Regions from separate parts of the Vibrio porteresiae DSM 19223 genome, predicted to be linked through region 1. Evidence: predicted binding sites of a transcription regulator. Region 1 holds the regulator's gene; each other region holds the start of a gene.
What was found. Region 1 encodes PurR, which represses purine synthesis genes. Its sites were predicted from a motif close to TNANGNAAACGTTTNCNTNA; they were not measured.
Positions count from the first base shown of each region.

Region 2: the regulator PurR is predicted to act here: its motif matches at 2,596-2,615, upstream of glpX (class II fructose-bisphosphatase).
Region 3: the regulator PurR is predicted to act here: its motif matches at 4,464-4,483, upstream of metK (methionine adenosyltransferase).

Region 1 covers NZ_AP024895.1:1,402,983-1,411,337, reverse strand. The annotation lists gene mukE (chromosome partition protein MukE) at 1-705, opposite strand, end outside; gene mukF (chromosome partition protein MukF) at 686-2,023, opposite strand; gene cmoM (tRNA uridine 5-oxyacetic acid(34) methyltransferase CmoM) at 2,038-2,817, opposite strand; gene elyC (envelope biogenesis factor ElyC) at 2,906-3,751, shown strand; gene torR (two-component system response regulator TorR) at 3,847-4,551, opposite strand; gene purR (HTH-type transcriptional repressor PurR) at 5,251-6,252, shown strand; cyclic di-GMP riboswitch class I at 6,410-6,511, shown strand; gene OCV11_RS06495 (TfoX/Sxy family DNA transformation protein) at 6,625-7,212, shown strand; gene OCV11_RS06490 (alpha/beta fold hydrolase) at 7,759-8,355, opposite strand, start outside.
Region 2 covers NZ_AP024895.1:3,371,516-3,379,870, reverse strand. The annotation lists gene fieF (CDF family cation-efflux transporter FieF) at 1-279, shown strand, start outside; gene pfkA (6-phosphofructokinase) at 514-1,476, shown strand; gene glpX (class II fructose-bisphosphatase) at 1,534-2,541, opposite strand; gene zapB (cell division protein ZapB) at 2,861-3,103, shown strand; gene metF (methylenetetrahydrofolate reductase) at 3,183-4,076, opposite strand; gene OCV11_RS15440 (bifunctional aspartate kinase/homoserine dehydrogenase II) at 4,366-6,777, opposite strand; gene OCV11_RS15435 (O-succinylhomoserine (thiol)-lyase) at 6,777-7,943, opposite strand; gene metJ (met regulon transcriptional regulator MetJ) at 8,167-8,355, shown strand, end outside.
Region 3 covers NZ_AP024895.1:466,413-474,767, reverse strand. The annotation lists gene epd (erythrose-4-phosphate dehydrogenase) at 1-894, opposite strand, end outside; gene OCV11_RS02240 (LysR family transcriptional regulator) at 1,394-2,290, shown strand; gene tkt (transketolase) at 2,382-4,379, opposite strand; gene metK (methionine adenosyltransferase) at 4,700-5,854, shown strand; gene OCV11_RS02225 (SprT family zinc-dependent metalloprotease) at 6,010-6,510, shown strand; gene OCV11_RS02220 (endonuclease) at 6,596-7,300, shown strand; gene rsmE (16S rRNA (uracil(1498)-N(3))-methyltransferase) at 7,389-8,120, shown strand; gene gshB (glutathione synthase) at 8,134-8,355, shown strand, end outside.

The DNA.
Region 1 (8,355 bases):
TTCTGTTTGCTCGTCGTAATCTTGCTCATCTTGATCATCAAGCAGTGATGGTTGAGCTGGCTCTTCGTGATACACCACAGCTTCACCATCACGAATCAAGCGAAGTTGCGCGTCACGCATATCATCACCTACACGCACATCGGCACCAAAACGGAATACCGCTTCAGTGATGCGGAATTTGGTGGTTTCCCCTACGTGAATGATCATGCCAAGACGGCGAAGACGACGTAATGAAGTACGTACTTTTTCGAACAGCTTTTCACGGTCCAAATCGGAACCCGTGGCGCGATTCGTCACTAACTTCATCAATTTTTGTTCATCGGCGAGTTGCAGTAGTTCATCGTACAACTCTTGGTTAGAGAAGATGCCTTCTTGTGCCAAACGCTCAGGACTTAAGTATAAGAAGCACAATACTTTCCCAACCAACATGTCCAGTTCAGACAACACGCTGCGGTTAATCAGCGAGGTTGAACGTGGTCGTAAATAGAAAAAGCCTTCCGGAGCACGAATCAGCTCAGTGTTATAACGTTGGTAAAACAGCGCTAATTCGCTTTCAAAATCACAAAGAAACGCGTGGTTATCCATATCATCACTGGCGATATGGCGTCCGCCACGCAGTAAGCTGTCCAACTCAGGGAAAAGCGGGTTGGCAATTGCTTTGGCCAGATTGACTGGCATAAATTCATTAATATCGGTCGATGACATTTGCTTGTACCTTTGCCCCAAATTCATTGATCGCTTTCCAGTCTGGCTGGATGGCTTGATAGTCAGATTCTGAATAGCCCAGGCGTACCGCCTGATCAACAACAATTCGGGCTAAATCAAAATGATGAGTGCGTGGATGTTCGGCGAGGTAATCGCGCAGCACCAAGCCTAAGTCGATAGGTTGATTGTGCTGTTTGTATTGCTGCAGCATGTCACCTACTCGTTCGGCTAACTCATCATGTATGCGTTCAAATTCTTGATATTCGACTTCATCTGGTACAGAACCTGTCACTTCCTCATCGCGCAGAATCAAGGCTTCATCACGCAGGTCACGAAGACGCTCTGCATCGGCATAAGTGAGGTACCAAGGATGGTCAAAGAAATCGTGGACAGATTGTCGTAACCGTTGGCTAAAGGCGCGGTTTTTATCCATATCAATCGCAGTACGGATAAACTTGTGCACATGGCGGTCGTAACCGATCCAAAGATCGATCGTCTGCTGCCCCCAGCTTACGATACGGTCCAATTTCATTTGCAAACCAAATAAGGTTTCCGCGATGAATTCAAGTTCATCATCACCGTAAACGGTCTCTTGAATATCAAGGATTTGGGTTTGCAATTCGTCCCCTGCTGCTTGCAAAGTATCTTGCAACTCTTTTAGGGTATTGGACGTTTCAGAGAGAAGCTCCTCACAACTACTGATGGCATCACGCCAATCTTGATTCAGTAGTTTTGCGATTTGCTCTTTCACCGCGTGCTGCTGTTCATCCATCACGCGCTGGTTTAAATCGATTTGGTCAAAGATCTCGCCAACCGAGTACTTAAGCACACCGTAGACATTCTTACGCCATTCATTCGGGGTGCCACTCTGCTTCGCCGCATTGACTGCTTTCGCCATTTCATCAGCGACCATCGACAGCTGAATCGACAGCTTCAGTTTTGAAAACTGTCTGTGGCGCACGTAGTAATCGGTGATGCCAATCGCCAAAGGAGAGAGACGATAAATGCTGGCGCCCTCCGTGACTTCGCTTGTAAAGCGGCGAATCAATCTTTGACTGACTAGTTCATTGATCGCGTTATTAGCGCGAAATGCCGATGCTTCGCCAGTGTTATCAAACATCTTTGTGACTATTTTAAATGCATCGTGCAACTCACCTTCCCCTAACTCTTCGTCAAAACGTTCACTACTCAGTACGGAGATTGCGATTAAATACGCCAGACGTTCAGAAGTTAAGTTCAGTGAGAAATCATGCTGTTTTACCCAGCCAACCAATTCATCGATTGGCTGTTTTTCAGCAGTATGAGTCAACTCACTCATTCGTTTTCCTGTTTTTATTGCTTCTTAGCCCACACATGGATGTATCGGCCTAATGAGAGGTAAGGTTCTTGGCGGCAAAATTTCCGCTCTAAAGCCAATACATCGTCATGGTTGAATTCGCCCATGTTCGTCATGTTACCAATGTAATCACTAAAACAACGAATTCCGGATCGGCCACAAATTTCATATCCAGCCTCTTCTATCCAAGAATAGACCGATTCTGGAACCAAGCCTTTTTGTGGCTGTAATTTAAATCGTTTTTTGTGCGGCATCCCGTTGAGAATATGAGGGATATTTCCACACACGGCATTTTTGTAAACCAAACCGTGATAGTTATAGAACATTATCGATACCATGCCACCCGGTTTGACTTGATTGAGCAAATTTTCCAGCGCAGCTCTAGGTTCTTCCAACCACTCCATCACGGCATGAAACAGCAAAATATCGACTGGTTCACTTAAGTGGTTTTGAATCTCTTGGACCGGAGCATGGACCAGCCGATACTGCTCAAGCAGGCCGTTTTTTTCAATATCCAACTCGGCCAAACGCAACATTTCAGAAGAGAGATCACACAACGTCACCTTATGCCCCAATTTGGCTATTTTTTGCGACATCTGTGCTAAACCGCCACCAGCATCTAAAATATGCAAAGGCTTGTCAGCGGTAGCAAAATGAGTTAACAATTGCTCTATGTCTTCCCAAACAATGACTTGGCGAATTTCACCTTTGTCTGAGCCATAGATGTTTTTTGCAAATTTGTGGGCAATATCGTCGAAATTGCGATCTTTAGTCACGGCAGCTTGAGTTATGATAACGAAACGTACCGCTATTCTGTCATAGGAATGGCAGGAATAAAGAGGGTTTCGTTGTTTTTACTCTCAAGTGCTGTTTTTTCGGGCTATTTTGTATATGTTTGAGCTGAAAAAAATCATTTCTTCCCTATTTATGCCTATGCCAGCACTGCTGATCATCGGATTTATAGGTTTATCACTGATCATGTTTACTTCAAAACGTAAGAGTGGCTGCTTTATTGTGCTCTTCTCGTTATGTGGACTGTTCTTGATTTCGTTTCAACCTGTTTCATCCCGGTTATTGATGCCACTTGAGCGTCAATACACGGTGTTTTTACCCACCGATCAATCCATTGACTATGTCATGGTGCTTGGCAGTGGTCATGTCGTTGACGACCAAATACCGCCGACCTCAGAATTGAGCCGTACTGCGTTAGTTCGCCTGACCGAAGGTATTCGAATTATGCGGATGTACCCTGGTTCAAAATTGATCTTATCCGGTTACGCGGGGGGGAGTGAGTTTAGTCATGCGCGTATGCTTGCCCAGGTCGCTTTAGCGCTTGGTGTGCCCAAATCAGAAATCATTTTGCTGGAAACAGCGAAAGACACCTGGGAAGAAGCGCGTCAAGCAGCAGCCTTTGTGCAACAGAAAAAGCTAGTGCTAGTTACGTCTGCCTCGCACATGGAGCGAGCGTTATACGAATTTCGTTCTGCCGGGTTAGCGCCAATTCCGGCTCCAACCAACTATTTAGCGCAAAAGAACATTTATCAGCCTTGGGAAAAATACGCACCCAAAGCACGTTATTTAGAGCAAACCGAGCGCTATTGGCACGAGACTATGGGGCATATTTGGCAAGTACTGCGCGACTGGGTAACCGGCTACGAAGCATCACATGCAGACAGCAGCGTAGCACCAGCGACTCAACCGCAGAAATAATCGCTGTAGATTCAATAAGAACAGATTAAATAAGAACCAAAAAAACGCCAGCACAGAGTGCTGGCGTTTTTTATTTAGAGATCCGTATCAGTCTGCTAGCTGCCTGCAAACATATACCCTTCCCCATGCACGGTCACAATAATTTGTGGTGTTTTAGGGTCTAGCTCCATTTTCGAACGCAAGCGGCGAATAAGTACATCAATAGTACGATCATTAGGTGCATCAACACGATGGCTGATCATATCGAGAATTGCTTCGCGGCTGAGAACTTGGTGTGGATTAGAGGTTAATGCTACGAGCAACTCATATTCTGCTTTGGTTAATTTTATCGGTTCGCCATTTTGACTTAGCGCACGACGCTGAATATCAAACGCCCATTCACCAAAATGAATAAGCTGACTACCGGAAATATTTTCTAGAGTACCTGTTCTCGAATTGGAAACTCGCCAGGTTAAATTCTTCACTCTCGCTAATATTTCTCTTAACTCAAAAGGTCGCGCGATATAATCGTCTGCGCCCATTTCTAGACCAATAATTCGGTCGATACTGTCTTCACGACCATTAATGAGAATAATCCCGACATCTGAATGGCTACGCAATTCACGGGTCAGCATCAGGCTGTCATCAAATTGAAGGTTAGTTTCCATCAGAACCAAATCGATAGCGTGTTGGCGTAATACCTCACGCATCTCTGCCCCCGTATCGGCAACAGAAATCTGGTATCCCTCTCGTTTGAAATAATCGACCAATGTGACACGGGTGTCTCTGTCGCTCTCTACGACTAATAAGTGATAACTCATAGACGTCACTTTATTCCGCTAAATTTAATCCCTATTCATTCTATTCATAGACGGTAACAATTCTAGAGTACGAACTTAAAACCTGATGCTTTATTGATTCAAAACAAGCTTAGATAACATTTTGCTTTGTTTGAACAATCGAAATAAAAGCACTTTATTTTCATTTCTCAAATATGTAAAAATTTGTCTTCTTTTTTGTCACATTGTTACTCATTTACGGGCGACAAATGAAAATAATATTCATATCTATTAGTGCATTTGGTTATAAATTTAATGGTTTTTATTAATATCAACAAATAACTTAAAGGCGATGATGGTTTGTTGTGGACAGTTAAGAAGACAATAAAAAGCCGACTGAAATACCGCTATGCATTCACTCGCATTTCAAGATGAATGAGTCACTTTACAGCTCATTTTGCACTTGATCTTAGGTCGAAGCTTGCACCAGCTTGGTAACAAAATAGTAAAGCGATTGATATCAAACAAAGATGAATTTTTCATTGCGAGTGGTTCAATACCAGTCTAAAATCTTTGACGCAAACGATAATCTATAGAAATTTTACTTAAACCGCTGTTTTGAAGCGGTTTTTGTGTTTTTACTACTTTTAAGCTTCACTTACATATCGAATCAACACCTGTTGAAGTGGTCAATCACTGTAAATCTTTGTCCTAGTCAGCAGATATCGATGGGAAAAACCAATGGCGACTATAAAAGATGTTGCGCGCATTGCAGGCGTGTCAACCACCACTGTATCACACGTGATTAACAAAACACGTTTTGTAGCCGAAGCAACACAAGCGAAAGTGTTGGCAGCGGTAAAAGAGCTAAACTACGCACCGAGCGCGGTTGCTCGCAGCCTAAAATGCAACACCACACGGACTATTGGTATGTTGGTGACTCAATCAACCAACCAATTTTTCTCTGAAGTCATTGATGGGGTTGAGAGCTACTGTTACCGCCAAGGCTATACACTGATTTTGTGTAATACCGGCGGCATTTATGAAAAACAACGCGACTATGTACGCATGCTTGCTGAAAAGCGTGTCGATGGCATTTTGGTGATGTGCTCAGATATGACTCCTGAGCTAATGGAAATGCTTGAAGGCCATTCTGACATTCCAAAAGTGATCATGGATTGGGGTCTTGAAGATTCGCAAGCCGACACCATTATGGATAACTCTGAAGAAGGCGGTTACATCGCAACGAAACATCTTATCGATAACGGACACAAAGACATTGCTTGTTTGAGCGGTCATTTTTCTAAAATGGCTTGTAAGGAACGCATCATTGGTTTTCGCCGTGCGATGGCCGAAGCTAATCTTCCAGTGAACGAAGATTGGATTCTAGAAGGCAACTTCGAATGTGACACTGCGGTACTTGCAGCAGACAAAATTATTGCGATGGATCACAAACCGACCGCAGTGTTCTGTTTTAACGACACGATGGCGTTGGGTTTAATGAGCCGTTTACAGCAAAAAGGCGTGAAAGTACCCGATGATATTTCTGTCGTAGGTTACGATAACATCGAGCTTTCTGAGTACTTTTCACCACCGCTAACGACGATTCACCAACCCAAACGTCGTGTTGGTAAGAACGCCTTTGAGATCCTATTGGAACGGATCAAAAACAAAGCCCATGATCGTCGCGTTTTTGAGATGCATCCTGAGCTCGTCGCACGAAATACTGTAAAAAAACTTTAAAATCTTAATGTTACATGTTTTCTCACTTTTGATATAAAATCTTATTGATGAAAATGTCGCTTATTAAAGATACAGCGATTTTTTGGACGAATATCACATTAGGCAAAATATTTTGTGATTTATGTTCAAGTTTAAGATTACTCTAGTGAACGAAATGTCACGTACAGGGCAAACCATCTGAAAAGGTGGGACGCAAAGCCTCCGGCCTAAACCCTTAGATGGTATTTTCCGGCTCTGGGTAGGTAGCGGGGTTACCGATGGCAAAAATGCATTTAAGACGTTAACTTCTTACTGACACAATCTTTGCATTCTTTTGCTACATTCTCGGACCTGATTTTGGTGGCGTATTGTTAATACACCGAGACTAAAGGCATGGATAAACCAATATTAAAAGACTCAATGCGTCTGTTTGAAAACTTAGGACGCGTAAAATCTCGTTCAATGTTTGGCGGATTTGGAATTTTCGTTGATGACACAATGTTTGCATTGGTGGTTAACGACAAACTTCACATTCGTGCAGATGACAATTGTTCCGAGAAATACAAGCAGCAAGGCTTAGAACCTTACGTTTATAAAAAACGTGGCTTCCCAGTGGTTACTAAATACTTCGCTCTTCCTGAAAATTTCTGGGATGCCCCAGAAAAAATCTTGAAAGAAGCGAAAGATGCTTTGGTTGTTGCTAAGCAAGAGCGTGAAACTCAAGCTCAAGCAAAACCTAACCGTCTTAAAGATCTGCCTAACTTACGTCTGGCAACAGAACGTATGTTACGTAAAGCAGGTATCGAGTCGGTTGAAGAGCTGCACGAGAAAGGCTCTGTAGAAGCGTATAAAGCGATTCAACAGACTCATTCAAGTGATGTAAGCATTGAACTTCTGTGGGCTCTTGAGGGCGCTATTGAAGGGAAACACTGGTCAGTTATTCCGCAAAATCGTCGTGATGAACTGATGCAGCGCTTGTAAAAGATTGGCAAGTAAGAGTAACGAAGGCACTCACCTAGGTGGGTGCTTTTTTTTATGTAAAATCCCTGAATAAATGGGAATTATTTCGTCCATTTAGGGGACGCCATCAGTCCCCAACCACATTGCTTGTAGCCTTAGTGATAAATCACGTTACACTAACTGTGCCCCAAAGTCCGAGACATAGTAAAAACTGTACTGAGTGCCCAACTCTCCGTAAAGAAGGCGGAATCAAGTGTTGGCACACACTGACCATTTCAACCTCAATATGTTAGTCATCTTTTTGAAAATGGAGAGACAGTAATAAAGGTAGTGATATAGTTCTTAGTTATGTAGTTTTGATTCTCATGTGTGATGAGCTAGCCTGATTCAAGCTCATCACACATTCTGCTACTGCAAGCAGTATCGTGTATGAGAAAAGAAAGGTACGGCGTACGCTTATATAAGCCAACGCTGCAGTAAGATGTTGACTTATTGATAAAGACTACCCTGCAACATTCATCGCACCTTTCATAAATCATAGTGCCCAGCCCAGCTCGCCACAACTTATTACGATCGAGGCGAAAAGCGACGAATAAAATGAATCGAGTGATGATTAAAACGTTCTGCTTGTTCGATATTGCACACATGCCCACAATCGCTCAGTTCAATCAGCTCGCTTTGTCGATGAACAGTGACCAATTCACGTACCTGCGATAAAAACAGATAATCTCTATCCCCCATTAAGTATAGCGTTGGGATAGCCTCATCTTTCTCACGAAAATAGCGCATAAACGGATTCACCTCAGCAGTGAGACGATACCAACGCTTAAACTCTTTTTGACACAGTTTTTTTGCTTCCCGGATAAACAATAGGCGAGATTCACGCTGTGCACGACTTGGCATCACAATGTAGGCAAACAGACGATAGAGCCACATGTAAGGGATGATATGCTTTGACCAGCGCCCTATACTCACCAAGAGTTGCGAACGAAAGTCAAAACGAATGACCGCGCCTCCTAGCACCATGGATTGAACTTGGTCTGGAGCAAGTTCAGAGATTTTGCGCACAATGATGGTCCCCAAAGACATGGCAACAAAGTGTGCTTTGGCTATCTCACAATGACGCAAAACATTGAGCACATCTTGCGCTATGGCGTCAAAGGT
Region 2 (8,355 bases), 1.7 Mb from region 1:
GAAAATAAGAGGATCTTGGAAATTGCCATGTCGGTAAGAGGGATCATGGGCGTGCATCAATTGCGTACTCGCATGTCTGGTCCAATTCGCTTTATTCAACTGCATCTTGAACTGGAAGATAAGATGCCACTTATTGATGCTCACAATCTTTCTGATATTGTAGAGGCCAAATTGCGTAAGGCATTTCCTGGCGCAGATGTGTTGATTCACCAAGATCCTTATTCGGTGATTTTTGGGCCAGAAAGAAAGCAAAAAGCGCAAAGTGTGTATGATATTTAGTCGTGATTTGATGAAGAGAAAACGACTATTCTGACATGAATCAACGCAACGAGATGGTGAGAGTGGCATACTCTCAACCATTAAGAAAACTTGCCGTAAATAAGCAAATAACGGTAGTAATCCTGTTTAGTACAGGTAACATACAAGAATAATAAAAAGATTTAGCTGTGGGGTAACTTGTTGTCTCATAGCGTAAAAATAAATTAATGGGTTCCCAAAATATAGAGGGTGAGCATGATTAAAAAGATCGGGGTTTTGACCAGCGGCGGCGACGCACCTGGCATGAATGCTGCGATACGCGGCGTGGTTCGTACAGCTCTTGGTGCAGACCTAGAAGTGTATGGTGTCTATGACGGTTATCTAGGTCTTTATGAAGACCGTATTGAAAAACTTGATCGTTCAAGTGTTTCTGATGTGATCAACCGTGGTGGTACTTTCCTAGGTTCTGCTCGTTTCCCAGAATTTAAAGAAGAATCTGTACGTGCAAAAGCGATCGATAACCTGAAAAAACATGGTATTGATGCGCTAGTGGTTATCGGCGGTGACGGTTCATACATGGGCGCTAAAAAACTGACTGAAATGGGTTACCCATGTATCGGTCTTCCTGGCACTATCGACAACGATATCGCAGGCACTGATTACACCATCGGTTACTACACTGCACTGAACACTGTTATCGAAGCGATCGACCGCTTACGTGATACTTCTTCTTCACACCAACGTATCTCTATCGTAGAAATCATGGGGCGTCACTGTGGTGACTTAACTCTGATGGCTGCAGTTGCTGGTGGTTGTGAATACATCATTTCTCCTGAAACTGGTTTGGACAAAGAGCAGCTTATTTCTAATATCCAAGACGGTATCAAGAAAGGTAAAAAGCACGCTATCATCGCGCTAACTGAACTGATGATGGATGCTAACAAACTGGCTAAAGAAATCGAAGCAGCAACGGGTCGTGAAACTCGCGCAACCGTTCTTGGTCACATCCAACGTGGTGGTGTTCCAACGGCATTCGACCGTATCCTAGCATCTCGCATGGGTAACTACGCCGTTCACCTTCTTCTTGAAGGTCAAGGTGGTCGTTGTGTTGGTATTCAGAAAGAACAACTTGTTCACCATGACATCATCGATGCGATTGAAAACATGCGTCGTCCAGTACGTAAAGATCTCTACAAAGTGGCTGAAGAGTTGTTTTAATCCATTTTGTGAATCCAAAAGTAAAGACCGCGAATTTCGCGGTCTTTTTTATGTCTACTAGAGAATGATTTCACGTACGTCAGGGTCTTTACGTTCTAAATAGTGAATCGACTTGATACGGCGAATGGTACGGCAACGACCACGAATTAATAATGTCTCTGTGGTTGCAATGTTACCTTTGCGGGTAATCCCATCGAGGAGATCGCCTTTGGTGATGCCAGTCGCTGCGAAGATAACGTTGTCAGTGCGAACCATCTCTTCCAGTGGGAGAACCTTATTCGCTTCTACGCCCATTTCAGCACAACGTTTTAGCTCTTTTGCGCCCCAGATGCGGTTGTCTTCTGTTTCGCCTTTCACTTGGTGACGAGGTAGCAAGCGACCTTGCATATCACCATCGAGTGCGCGAATCACCGCTGCAGATACCACACCTTCAGGTGCTCCACCGATGCAGTACATCATATCGACTTCACTGTCTGGCATGCACGTTAGGATTGATGCGGCTACGTCACCGTCAGGCACTGCAAAAACTCGTACACCCATCTGTTGCATCTCAGCGATCACTTTATCGTGACGAGGTTTAGCGAGAGTAATCACAACCAATTCGGAAAGTGGTTTACCAAGAGCGGTGGCCACATTGTTCAGGTTTTCCACCAATGGTTTGTTTAGATCAATACAACCTTTCGCTTCAGGACCGACTACCAATTTTTCCATGTACATGTCAGGCGCTTTTAAGAAACTGCCTTTTTCGCCCGCAGCAAGAACAGCAAGAGCGTTCGATTGCCCCATCGCTGTCATACGAGTGCCTTCGATAGGATCCACTGCGATATCGACAGCATCACCGCCACAACCCACTTGTTCGCCGATGTAAAGCATTGGTGCTTCATCGATTTCACCTTCGCCGATGACAATCTCACCCGCAATTTCAGTTTTGTTGAGCAAGGTGCGCATTACTTCCACTGCAGCGCCATCTGCTGCGTTCTTGTCTCCACGACCAAGCCATTTATATCCTGCCAAAGCGGCACCTTCGGTGACTCGAGAAAAAGCCATCGCCAATTCGCGTTTCATGTCTACTCCAAACCAAAATTTACGGACAATTTATCGGCGAATTCTAACATATTAATAGGGAAACGTTTGCTGTTTGGACGATCAGAGTTTTGCACTCGATCAAATGTGAGTTGGAAATCCTTGTTATGGTTGAAAAACCGCCATGAAAAACCAACTCGCGACAGACTAAGTTAACTTAGTGTCAATTTGCGCCTTTTTTTTAACCGAATAATGCAAAATCTCGAATATAGAGAGTGTCTATCTGCGTTTGGCTGAGTAGAATGGGAGAAATTTGGTGACAGACGGTGTCACGCCATCCGAATACGAAAGGGTAAGCAACATGTCTTTTGAAGTACTAGAGCAACTGGAAGCAAAAATTCAAACTGCGGTAGACACTATCGCACTGCTACAAATGGAAGTGGAAGAGCTAAAAGATGATAAACAGAAGCTTGAACAAGAAACCACTGAACTAAAAGCCAATTGCGAAGCGATGCAACAAAAAGCAGAGCAAGTGCAGAAAGAGCACGATGCATGGCAAGAACGCATCCGTAGCCTGCTAGGTAAAATGGAAGACGTAGAGTAAGTTCTACCGCACTGCATTGAGATCGAAAAAAGCGCCAAAGTTTGGCGCTTTTTTATTGATCAACTCTGCAACCAATCAATTAGGCCACGCTAGGGCGCACACCTAAGGTATGACATAGCGCATAAGTCATTTCAGCACGGTTAAGCGTGTAGAAGTGGAAATCTTTCACGCCTTCACGACAAAGAATGCGGACCATATCGATTGCTTGGCTAGCTCCAACAAGTTGGCGAGTGGTTGGATCATCATCCAAACCTTCAAATTGTTTTGCCATCCAGCTTGGGACTTTGACGTTGTTTTGCGCTGCAAAACGCGACGCTTGTTTAAAGTTCGAAACTGGCAAAATTCCCGGTACGATTTCGACATCAATGCCTGCTGATAAGCAGCGGTCACGAAAACGTAAGTAACTTTCTACATCAAAGAAAAACTGAGTAATTGCGCGGTTAGCGCCAGCATCGACTTTGCGACGTAGATTTAAAAGATCCGCCTGAGCACTTTTCGCTTCTGGGTGGACTTCAGGAAATGCTGCAACTGAAATATCAAAGTCATGGCGAGATTTAAGCAGTTCCACTAAATCAGATGCGTACATATCAGGGCGACCACCGCCTGCTGGAATATCACCGCGCAGCGCAACGATATTGCGAATGTCGTTGTTCCAATAGTCATCGGCGATTTGAATTAGCTCATCACGAGTTGCATCGATACAGGTTAAGTGTGGCGCGGCAACGAGACCCGTTTGATCTTTGATCTCTTTAATGATCGAGTGGGTACGGTCACGCTCACCGGAGTTCGCACCATAGGTAACGGAAACAAATTGGGGACGTAATGTTTTTAAACGATGCACAGAGTTCCACAATGTTTCTTCCATCTTTTCGTTACTTGGCGGAAAAAACTCAAATGAAACATTGATGTTATCCGATAGCTCTGCAATGTTTTGATTCAGAGCATCGATGTGGCTGGCATGCGTGTATCCCATAATTTTCTCCCTGTGACCTGTCGCCACAATACGAAGCTATTCTCGTTAATTTGTTTCGCCGTTTAGACGTCTATATGTCCAAATAATGTGGTGAATTGCTGTTAAAGTCAACAGCCTAAACATGAATGTTTTTCATGTGGTAGATGAAAAATAGTCACAATAACCTTAAATAATGTAGCAGTACTTGGCAAGTGATGAGATATCAGAGGTCACAGAGTTAAGGGGATTGATAAAGGATAAAATGGGCAGAAAGAAAAGCCTGCATGGTTAGACGCAGGCTTGAAGGAGATTAGAGGAAACTAGACAGGCGGTTTAGATCCGATTGAATCGCACCCGCTGTGACTTCTCGTCCAGCACCAGGGCCGCGGATCACTAATGGGTTATCCTTGTACCATTTACTCTCGATGGCGAAGATGTTGTCACATGGAAGCAAGTTAGCCAATGGATGCTCTTTCTCAAGCGCCTCTACACCTACAGTTGCTTTGCCATTTTTTTCTAGTCTTGCCACATAACGCAGTACTTTGCCTTCGCGTTGCGCTTTTGCGAGACGTTCAGCTAAACGTTTATTGAGTAGGTCACTTTGATCGAGGAAGTCATCCAAAGAGAGATCTGCTAACTCTTCAGGAACCAATGATTCAACTTTCACGCTTTCTGGTTCAATATCGAGTCCAGATTCACGAGCCAAAATCACCAATTTACGCATGACATCCGAGCCATCCAGATCATTGCGAGGGTCAGGTTCAGTAAGTCCTTGTTGCCACGCTAGGTCAACCAGTTCACTAAACGGAACCGTGCCATCGTATTGCTGGAATAGCCAAGAAAGTGTGCCGGAGAAAATCCCCGATAGAGCCACGATCTCATCACCACTTTCACGCAAATCACGCACTGTGTGGTTAATTGGCAAGCCTGCGCCTACCGTGGCGTTGTACAGCCAGTGGCGACTGATTTTCGAGAAGGCTTCTTGCACCTGATTGTAGTACTCACTTGGTGCAGAACCTGCCACCTTGTTTGCCGAGATGAGGTGCATCCCCAGTTCAGCAAACTCTAGATATTGCAGTGCTAAAGTTTCGCTAGCGGTGACATCAAGGATAATCACATCATCGTAATCTTCGAGATTGCTGAGACGTTTTACCCATTCGTTACCATTATTGGCGACAGCTTCATTGGCGTAATTTTTGAGTACGGTATTGGCATCAAGACCCTGCTCATTAAACAGATAGGTTTGACTGTCCACTACCGCGACTAACTCAAAGGCCATTCCGCGGCGTTTTTCTAGCTCTTCTTTCTCTTTGGCAAACAGTTTTAACCAGCTAGAGCCAATGTTGCCCTTACCGCAAAGTGCTAAAGCAATGCGCTTATGAGCTTGGAATAATTGGGTATGAAGACCTATCACGAGTGAGTTGAGATCGGTTTGACGTAGAACAGCTACCAAACTTAACCCTGAATCGGTTTCTGAGATGAACTCAACGGGTTCACCTTTGATTTGTTGATAGAAACCAAAGCAATGGTTGGCGTTAATCGATGCCCCAGCGCCGACCGCCGCAACTAGGCAATAACCCTCTTTGAGTCTCAGTTCAGCTTCAATAGCGCTATCTTGCAGATAAGCTAAAGCACCAGTAACGATTTCACTTGTGTAAGCCAGACGCAACAGGAATTGATCCGCTTGCGCTTCGAAAGCTAATGGTTCCAATTGAACGCGTTTGAGACGTTCTAACACTTCATTTTTGATGCGATCAAATGGATGATTTTGCGAAAAAGTCAGCTCAATTAGCATCACATCATCAAGCGAGGTGATGATTTTGGCCCCACGCCCAGAAGCTAAGATACGTTCAATGCGAGTTGAGCCAGCTTCTGGTTGATAGCTACAGCGTAAGTGCAGTTCGGTAGTGCTCTGGGCGACCGGTTGCAATGTACGACTGTGTAACACAGGAGCTGCAAGGCGAGCCAATTCATTGGCTTCATCGAGACGAAGCAGTGGTAATAAGCAGGCATCGGAGACGATTCGTGGGTCAGCGCTGTAGACCCCAGCAACGTCACTCCAGATAGTCACTTTCGCCACATCCGACAGGGCACCGATAATGGTTGCTGAATAGTCAGAACCATTACGTCCGAGCAACACAGTATCGCCCGCGTTATTTTGCGCCATGAAGCCGGTAATGATGAGACGCTGTTGAGCGTGCTGAGTCAATACCGTTTGCAACAATGGGTATGATGCTGCGCGATCGACTTCTGGTTGCGTTCCTGATTCTGCGCGTAGGAAAGTTCGCGCATCAATCGCCATCGCAGGCATGCGATGCTGATTCAATAGGGCAGCAAGAAGGCGAGACGACCACACTTCACCATGTCCTAGAATAGCAGCTCGTTGAGCGACGCTAATAGGGGCAGCGATTTCTCCCAGATCGCTAATTTCTGCTGCAAGCTGAGTGAGCAGAGTATCCGCTTGTTCACCTTCTAAGAGTCCGGTGATAAGGTCAGCTTGATACTGACGCAGTGACTGTAATGTTTCGTGAGCCACACGGCCGTCTTTACTCAATGCATCAACAAAGGTAATCAGACGGTTTGTGGTTTTCCCTGCCGCAGAGACAACGACTAAGTCGTTGTCCTTGGAATATTCCTTCAATATATGAGCAACGCGCTGATAACACTCAGCGTTCGCCAGGCTACTACCACCAAATTTATGCAACTGGCGTTGTGTAGTCATTAACGAATCTCCTTAGCTTTGCTAAAGGCTTGGTCTAAATCGGCGATCAAGTCTTCCGCATCTTCCAAACCCACTGAAACGCGCAGTAACAGTTGAGAAACACCCGCTTCAGCCAGTGCTTTTTCACCCATAGCGCGGTGAGTCATGGTCGCAGGGTGACAGATAAGGCTTTCTACACCACCTAAAGATTCGGCAAGCGAGAACAGTTGTAGTGAGCTCACGAAGACTTTAAGTTGTTCGTAGCTGCCATTTAGCTCAAAACTTAGCATAGAACCAAAGCCCGACTGCTGTTTCTTCGCAATATCGTGACCTGGGTGGTTTGGTAGGCTAGGGTGGTAGACAACTTTGACCAATTCTTGAGTTAGAAGGTAAGCAAGAATCTGTTTTGAGCTCTCTTCGTGTTGACGCATACGTGCAGGAAGAGTGCGCAGACCACGCAGAGTCATGTAGCTATCAAATGGTGTACCGGTCGCACCAATACAGTTGCCCCACCATGCAATTTTTTCAGCGTGTTCTTTCTCTTTACTGATGACTACGCCACCGATGACATCTGAGTGACCATTGATGTATTTGGTGGTTGAGTGGATAACAAAATCAGCACCAAGAGTCAGAGGTTTTTGATAAACAGGAGTCAGGAATGTGTTATCAACGGCAACTAGAGCACCAATAGCATGGGCTTGTTCACATACCTTAGCAATATCAACTACGCGGACTAATGGGTTAGATGGAGTTTCTAGCAAAATTAATTTTGGTTTTTGTGCAAGTGCTTTAGCAAACTCAGCTTCGTTAGATTGATCGACAAACAACACTTTGAAATCGCCTTTTTGTGAGCGAGTGTTGAAGAGGCGATACGTACCACCGTAGCAGTCATGAGGAGCAATAATAAGGTCTTGTGGACCAATTAGTGCAGAGACCCAAAGGTTCAGAGCGGATGTACCGCAGTTTGTAATGGTTGCACCAACGCCACACTCTAGATCAGACAGCGCTTGTTCAAGCAAGTTACGGTTAGGGTTACCAGAGCGGGTGTAGTCATATTTTGGCACTTCACCAAACGCAGGAAAACCATAGTTGGTTGAGAGGTAAATGGGTGGAACAACAGCATGATATTGAGTGTCTGATTCAATACCGGTACGAACCGCAATGGTCGCTGGTTTGCGCGTGGTCATAAGTGTTTCCTTTCCTGTGTGACTCTGAATTTTGGGCATCCATTGTAGCCCCGACAAAATGTCTCTGGGACTGATGAGTGATGCATAACATCACACTTTACTTATCAAAAAAGAAGACGTCAACACTTCTAGACGTCTATATGTCTTTGCTTATGGCAGTAAATCCCGCTAAAATTGGGGTCTTTGATATTCCTTACCGAAATAATTTTAACGAAGGTGCGCAATGGCAGACTGGAACGGCGAATATATCAGCCCTTATGCAGAGCATGGCAAGAAGAGTGAGTTAGTAAAAAAGATTACAGTTTCTATTCCTCTTAAAGTACTTAAAGTACTGACTGATGAACGTACTCGTCGCCAAATTAATAACTTACGACATGCAACCAACAGTGAGTTGCTGTGTGAGGCCTTTTTA
Region 3 (8,355 bases), 940 kb from region 1:
ACTGTGAGGATCGTGATTAAAATCGATGGAAACAAGCGGTGCTTCAGTATAATCAACTATGTTACGTAATGTACACTGAGATGCCTCGATGATGGTTTGATTTACGTCATTAACTTTCACTTTTGTATTAATTGTGACACTCAAATCCATTGCAGTTACATTGACGGTTGGTACACGTACTGAAATGGCTTCAAAGCGATTAGAGAACTTAGGAAAAATACGCTCAATACCTTTGTGAAGACGTGTATCAACAGGAATAATGGATTGACTCGCTGCGCGGGTACGGCGCAAATCACTGTGGTAAGCATCAATGACTTGCTGATCGTTCATCGACGAGTGAATGGTGGTGATAGTGCCAGAATCGATACCAAAGTTTTCATCTAATACTTTGATAATCGGAACGATACAGTTAGTAGTGCATGACCCATTAGAAACAATCTTATGTGCAGAAGTGAGTGTCTCTTGGTTAACACCGTAAATGATAGTGTTATCTAAATCGTGAGAACCAGGATGAGAAAACAGGACTTTTTTCGCCCCCGCCTGGATATGCTGCAAACCATCGTTTCGACAGCCATAAACCCCAGTACAATCTAGGACAATATCCACACCAAGATCACGCCATGGCAGCATAGGGATTTCAGCTAAATGAAGAATACGAACGGTGTCGAAATTACCATCATCGTGGTGAACATACAGATGTTCTTGATCATTTGTAATTTTCTTACCAAAACGACCATGACTGGTGTCATATTGAAGTAAGTGCGCCATCGCATCTGGATTAGCCAGCTCATTCACGGCGACTACTTTGATATTTTGGCTTTTCCCGCTCTCATAAACTGCTCGTAAAACATTACGACCAATTCGTCCAAATCCGTTAATGGCTACCCTTAGCATTGCCCCACACCATATCGTTCATGTTGGTGCGATAGTACTCCATTCTGTGCTAATTGACACCCGGAAATCCAAAAAGAAAGCCCCTTATTATTCAAGGGGCTTATAGAACACTTTATGCTTGATTATGGAAAAAGATGAACCCTATCTTTTGCCAAATTGCAGCCAGTGCCTATACAAATGGTTACTACTACCACAAGCAGTGAACCAAAACATTGTCTCACTCACTAAAAAGAGTGCACTATCAATAATATAACGAATGTTTTATCCAAACGATCTTCTTTATTCATCTTTACACTTAGTGCAATCAATTCATATCAGTTATCTGACAAATCTTTTTCTGACAATAAGTTATGCGATGTTATAAGTAGACACTGCTAACAATTAAATGATAATTATTAATAAATTTTAGAGCCAATATTGTGGCTATTCGATAGACAAAAGCCAGTTCATTTTAATTGGCCTTAATCCAGTGATAAAGCATGACTATATGGGAGTATCAATGCACGATTTAGCCGCTATCCGCGCGTTTAATGCACTTTGTGAATATAAGAGTCTCACGGCAGCTGCTAAAGTGTTAGACCAACCTAAATCCACCCTTAGTCGCCGTTTAGCCCAACTAGAGGAAGATTTGGGTCAAGCCTTGGTAGCGAGAGATGGCAATCGTCTTACGCTCACAAAAGCTGGCGAAATCTTTCAAACATACGCAGAACAATTGCTCATGATTTCCACCCAAAGTCATGAAGCACTGCAAGAGTTAGATCAGCAAGTATCGGGCGAACTCACCATTGCCGTTGACCCAAATCTAATGCGCGGTTGGATGGCAAGAGTGATCGATTCATTCATGATTGAGCACCCCAATATTCGTTTTCGAGTTCATAGCCAGTACAACCCATCCAATTCACAGCTCACTCCCGATCTTATTGTCTGGGTAGGACTTAGTCATTCTGAAGGCTACCATTGTGAACGTTTGGGACTATGGCGATATGCTGTGTATGCATCTCCGTCATATATTGAGCAACACTCACCAATCACCCATCCAAGCCAATTGAATGAGCACGATTGGATTGATTTCATCTCCTTTCGCCAAGGTGGATTAAAGCTCACACATTATCAGCAAGGTAGCTATATCCTTCCTGCATTCGATAGTCGTTTGCAAAACGATCACCTACCAATGCAAGCAGATACCATCCAAAAAGGACGAGGTATTGGTTTACTTCCTACCGCATTCGCCAATGGCTTTGTTCACTCACATCCAGGCAGCCTTATTAACTGTCTATCTGGATGGTATTCAGACCCAGTACAAATTAACTATTTTTACCCTCTAGGACGTTTGCCACTGCGACTAAGAATGTTCATTGATGCGATGAAAAAAACACGCCCAGAAACATGGGCCTAAGCTATTACTTTCACTCTTTAACAAAACCATTTTCTACTTCAGAAAAACAAAAGGGCCCGAAGGCCCTTTCAATTAAACGCTATCATAAAGCTTAAGCAAGCAGCTCTTTTGCTTTAGCAACAACGTTTTCAGTCGTGAAACCGAATTGTTTGAATAGCTCACCTGCAGGCGCAGATTCACCGAAAGTCGTCATACCAACGATGCGACCATTCAAGCCAACGTATTTGTACCAGAAATCAGCAATGCCAGCTTCAATAGCCACACGTGCAGTCACATCTGCTGGAAGAACCGCTTCACGGTAAGCTGCGTCTTGTTTGTCGAATGCATCAGTTGATGGCATTGATACAACGCGTACCGCTTTGCCTTCTTTTTCTAGTTCAGCTGCTGCGTTAACCGCAAGCTCAACTTCAGAACCGGTTGCGATTAGGATCAGTTCAGGTTTACCTGCACTGTCTTTCAGAATGTAACCACCTTTTGCGATGTCAGCCACTTGCTCAGCAGTACGTGGTTGTTGCGCTAGGTTTTGGCGAGAGAAGATCAGTGCAGATGGTGCATCTTTACGTTCGATAGCCAGTTTCCAAGCCATTGCAGATTCCACTTGGTCACATGGACGCCATGTGCTCATGTTTGGAGTCATGCGTAGTGAAGCGATTTGCTCAACCGGTTGGTGAGTTGGGCCATCTTCACCCAGACCAATAGAGTCGTGAGTGTACACTTGGATGTTTTGAATTTTCATCAAAGCAGCCATGCGCATTGCGTTACGAGCGTATTCCATGAACATTAGGAAGGTGGCACCGTAAGGAACAAAACCACCATGAAGAGCGATACCATTGATGATCGCAGTCATACCGAACTCACGCACACCGTAGTGGATGTAGTTGCCTGACGCATCTTCAGCAGTCACTGATTTAGAACCAGACCACATGGTAAGGTTGGATGGTGCAAGGTCAGCTGAGCCGCCCATAAATTCAGGAAGCACTTTACCAAACGCTTCTAGTGCATTTTGTGATGCTTTACGAGATGCGATATTAGCAGGATTAGCTTGCAGGTCAGCGATGACAGCATTAGAAACTTCTTCCCAATTAGCTGGAAGTTCACCCGCTACACGGCGTTTAAATTCTGCTGCTAGTTCTGGGTAAGCCGCTTCATAAGCCGCAAATTTTTGGTCCCAAATCGCTTCTTTGGCAGAGCCCGCTTCTTTCGCATCCCATTGAGTGTAAATATCAGCAGGAATTTCAAATGGGCCGTAGTTCCAACCTAGGAAATCACGCGCTGCTTTGATTTCATCTGCGCCTAGTGGAGCACCGTGACAGTCGTGAGAACCCGCTTTGTTTGGTGAACCAAAACCGATGATGGTTTTGCAACAGATAAGCGTTGGACGTGAGGTTTCTGCTTTTGCTGCTTCAATGGCTGCATTGATTGCGTCAGCATCGTGACCATCAACAGCAGGGATAACATGCCAACCGTACGCTTCAAAACGTTTTGGAGTGTCGTCAGAGAACCAACCTTCAACGTCACCGTCGATAGAGATACCGTTGTCATCCCAAAATGCGATCAGTTTGCCAAGTCCCAAAGTACCAGCAAGTGAACACGCTTCGTGAGAAATGCCTTCCATCATACAACCGTCGCCCATAAACACGTAAGTGAAGTGGTCAACGATGTCATGTTCTGGTTTGTTAAATTGAGCTGCTAATGCTTTTTCTGCTAACGCCATACCTACAGCATTAGTGATACCTTGACCTAGCGGACCAGTAGTCGTTTCTACACCAGGTGCGTAACCGTACTCTGGGTGGCCAGGAGTTTTTGAGTGAAGCTGACGGAAATTTTTCAGATCATCAATAGCGAGATCGTAACCAGAAAGGTGCAGTAGAGAATAAATCAGCATAGAGCCGTGGCCGTTGGAAAGAACAAAACGGTCGCGATCAGCCCATTGAGGGTTTTTCGGGTTGTGATTCAAGTGGCTACGCCAAAGCACTTCAGCGATATCAGCCATACCCATCGGGGCACCTGGGTGACCAGAATTAGCTTGTTGAACACCATCCATACTTAGTGCACGAATTGCGTTCGCCAGATGTTTGCGAGAAGACATGTCAGCTCCTAAAAAAGCAGAAAAAAATTATCCATAACAAGGTGGTCGGTATTGTCGCAAAGCCCTCCTATCACTGCAAACCTTTTACGGCAACGTTACCGTGATTTTGCCAAGCGCACTCTAATTTTTGCTGCGATTAGAGAAGACATTTCGACTTCTAAGTAAACGATTAGTTATGACTAATATGAAAAAGAACTTGTAATTTGATTGTTGCATCCTAGAATAGACGTCTAGATGTAGAAACGCCTACATATTAATCGATAGTGCAGAGTAGCGAAGTCCTGACAGCTACTCTATTTGATAGAAAGATTGGAGTTATCATGGCTAAGCACCTGTTCACTTCTGAATCCGTTTCAGAAGGCCATCCAGATAAAATTGCCGACCAAATCTCTGATGCGGTCCTCGATGCGATTCTGGAACAAGATCCAAAAGCACGTGTTGCTTGCGAAACTTACGTAAAAACCGGCATGGTTATGGTCGGTGGTGAAGTAACTACTTCTGCGTGGGTCGATATCGAAGAACTAACTCGTCAAACTGTTCGCGAGATTGGTTACACTGGCTCAGATATGGGCTTTGATGCGAACACTTGCGCAGTTCTAAACACTATCGGTAAACAGTCTCCAGACATCAACCAAGGTGTTGATAAAGCTGACCCTAAAGAGCAGGGCGCTGGCGACCAAGGTATCATGTTCGGTTACGCGACTAACGAAACCAGCGTACTGATGCCTGCACCAATTACTTACGCACACCGTCTAATGCAACGCCAAGCAGAAGTTCGTAAAAACGGCACTCTTCCTTGGTTGCGTCCAGATGCTAAATCACAAGTTACCTTTAAATACGACGATGGCAAAATCGTTGGTATTGATGCAGTAGTGCTATCAACTCAACACTCAGACACAGTATCAACTGCTGATCTACGTGAAGGCGTAATGGAAGAGATCATCAAACCGATTCTTCCTTCAGAATGGCTTGCTAAAGATACCAAGTACTTCATCAACCCAACCGGTCGTTTCGTTATCGGTGGCCCAATGGGTGACTGTGGTCTAACTGGTCGTAAAATCATCGTGGATACTTACGGCGGTGCAGCTCGTCACGGTGGCGGTGCATTCTCTGGTAAAGATCCATCAAAAGTTGACCGTAGTGCAGCATACGCAGCCCGTTACGTTGCGAAAAACATCGTAGCAGCTGGTCTTGCAGATCGTTGTGAAATCCAACTTTCTTACGCAATCGGTGTTGCTGATCCAACGTCTATCATGATTGAAACGTTTGGTACTGAAAAAGTATCAACCGACATCATCGTGAAAGCAGTACGTGAGTTCTTCGACCTACGTCCATACGGTCTACAAGAAATGTTGAACCTACTTCGCCCAATCTACAAAAAGACGGCAGCGTACGGTCACTTCGGTCGTGAAGAGTTCCCTTGGGAAGCGACTGATAAAGCAGCACTTCTACGTGAATTCGCTGGTCTAAAATAAGCTTATTTTAGATTTCAATGAGAAGAAGCCCTAGCATTGCTGGGGCTTTTTTATATCGACAATCCCGTCATTGAATCCTGATCTAAAGGTCGCAAGCCAATTTTACTTTCTGCGGAGCTGCAGTAAGATGAAGCCGAACGCATAAGAGAGTAAGCATGGTCAGTCCACAATTAACCGAACAAGCACACATCACGATTCAACTCTGCATTGATTTAGCCAATAGCTACTTTGCTAAAGATCTTCCAGTGCCTACGCTCAACTACAAATTACGAGGGAAAACGGCTGGGAAAGCGTACATGCACTTAAATGAAGTTCGGCTTAATCCGGTGCTTTTTAACGAAAATACTCATGCATTTCTTGATCAAGTCATCCCTCATGAAGTGGCACATTTAGTCACTTATCAAGTATTTGGTCGCGTCAAACCCCATGGCCCTGAGTGGCAAGCCGTTATGAGCAAAGTGTTCCAGGTAACACCTGAGACGACGCACCGATTTTCAATTGCTTCTGTTCAAGGAAAAACCTTCGAGTACCAATGTGCGTGCCAAAAACATCAAATATCGATTCGTCGTCATAATCGGATTACTCGAGGACAAGCGGTGTATCGTTGCCAATCTTGTCATCAAGAGATTCGATTTACCGGAAAACAATTAACCTAATCATAACGTTATAACTTGGCGCTTCTCTAGCTTTCCCCTATTGGAATGTTAGACTGATAAAAATCATACTTTTTTCAGTCTTGTCATGAAATACAGATCCATTTTATTGCTTACCTCGCTCTTTGCCCTTCCCTTAGCAGCGCGAGCTGATGCACCTAAAACCTTTTCCCAAGCCAAAACGGCGGCCACCAAGCTTTATCAACAACATCCAGTGACGTTCTATTGTGGTTGCCAAATTGATTGGCAAGGTAAAAAAGGCATTCCTGAACTTGCTTCGTGTGGGTATCAAGTCCGAAAACAAAAGGTACGCGCCAATCGAATTGAGTGGGAACATGTGATGCCCGCATGGCAATTTGGCCACCAGCGCCAATGTTGGCAACAAGGGGGAAGAAAAAACTGCGAACGTAATGATACGGTATTTCGTCAAATTGAAGCCGATCTGCATAACCTCACTCCTGCTATCGGAGAAGTGAATGGCGACCGTTCCAACTTTAACTTCAGTCAATGGCGAGGCATCGATGGTGTCACTTATGGCCAATGCACCATGCAAGTCAACTTTAAAGACCGCAAAGCCATGCCACCCGAGAGTGCGCGCGGCCCGATCGCTCGTACCTATTTGTATATGAGCCAGCGCTATAATTTACGACTTTCCAGTGCACAAATTCAGCTCATGAACGCGTGGGATAAAACCTACCCTGCGAGCACGTGGGAATGTGAACGCGACCAGAAAATTGCGGCCATTCAAGGCAACCATAATACGTTTGTCACTCACCAGTGCCAAAAACAGTAGTGAACAGGCATGATTGCCCTTGTTTTTTTGTCCTAAAGCATCCATGTTAGACGCTAGCAAATCGACTCTGAATATCAGGAACTAATCCATGCGCATTCCCCGTATTTATCACCCGGAAACCATTGAACAACTTGGCATCATCGCACTCAGTGATGAAGCAAGTGGACACGTTGGTCGAGTACTGCGAATGCAGGCCGATCAAGAAGTGTTATTGTTTGATGGCAGTGGCGCTGAATTTCCAGCCATCATCACTGAAGTGAACAAAAAGCAGGTTTTGGTGAATATCACTGAACGTGTGGAAAGTGGCTGCGAGTCACCTCTTGATCTTCATCTAGGTCAAGTTATCTCGCGCGGAGACAAGATGGAATTTACCATCCAAAAATCCGTTGAGCTGGGTGTCAATGTGATTACCCCCCTCATTTCAGAACGCTGTGGCGTAAAACTGGATGAGAAACGTTTCGAGAAAAAATTACAACAGTGGCAAAAAATCGCGATCGGCGCTTGTGAACAATCCGGACGTAACCGCGTTCCAGAAATTCGCCCCGTGATGTCACTTGAGGAGTGGTGTGCCGAACCAAGCGATGCGCTCAAGCTCAACCTGCATCCAAGAGCCCGCTACTCCATTAATACGTTACCTAAACCGGTAACGAAAGTGCGCTTGTTGATCGGTCCTGAGGGTGGCTTATCCTCAGAAGAGATCGATATGACCCGTCAGTATCACTTTGAAGAAACCTTGTTAGGGCCCCGAGTTCTGCGCACTGAAACCGCAGCCTTAACCGCTATCACAGCCTTACAAGTTCGCTTTGGCGATTTAGGCTAACGGAGAAAGAAGAATGCTTAAGCTCGGAATCGTGATGGATCCTATTTCATCCATCAATATTAAGAAAGACACCAGTTTTGCCATGATGTTAGAAGCACAGCGTCGCGGATATGAGATTCATTATATTGAAATGGCTGATCTACACTTAGATCAAGGCGTTGCTTTGGCAGACACGAAGATCGTAAAAGTGAAAGAAGATCCTAACGGTTGGTATGAGTTCACTTCAGCACAAACG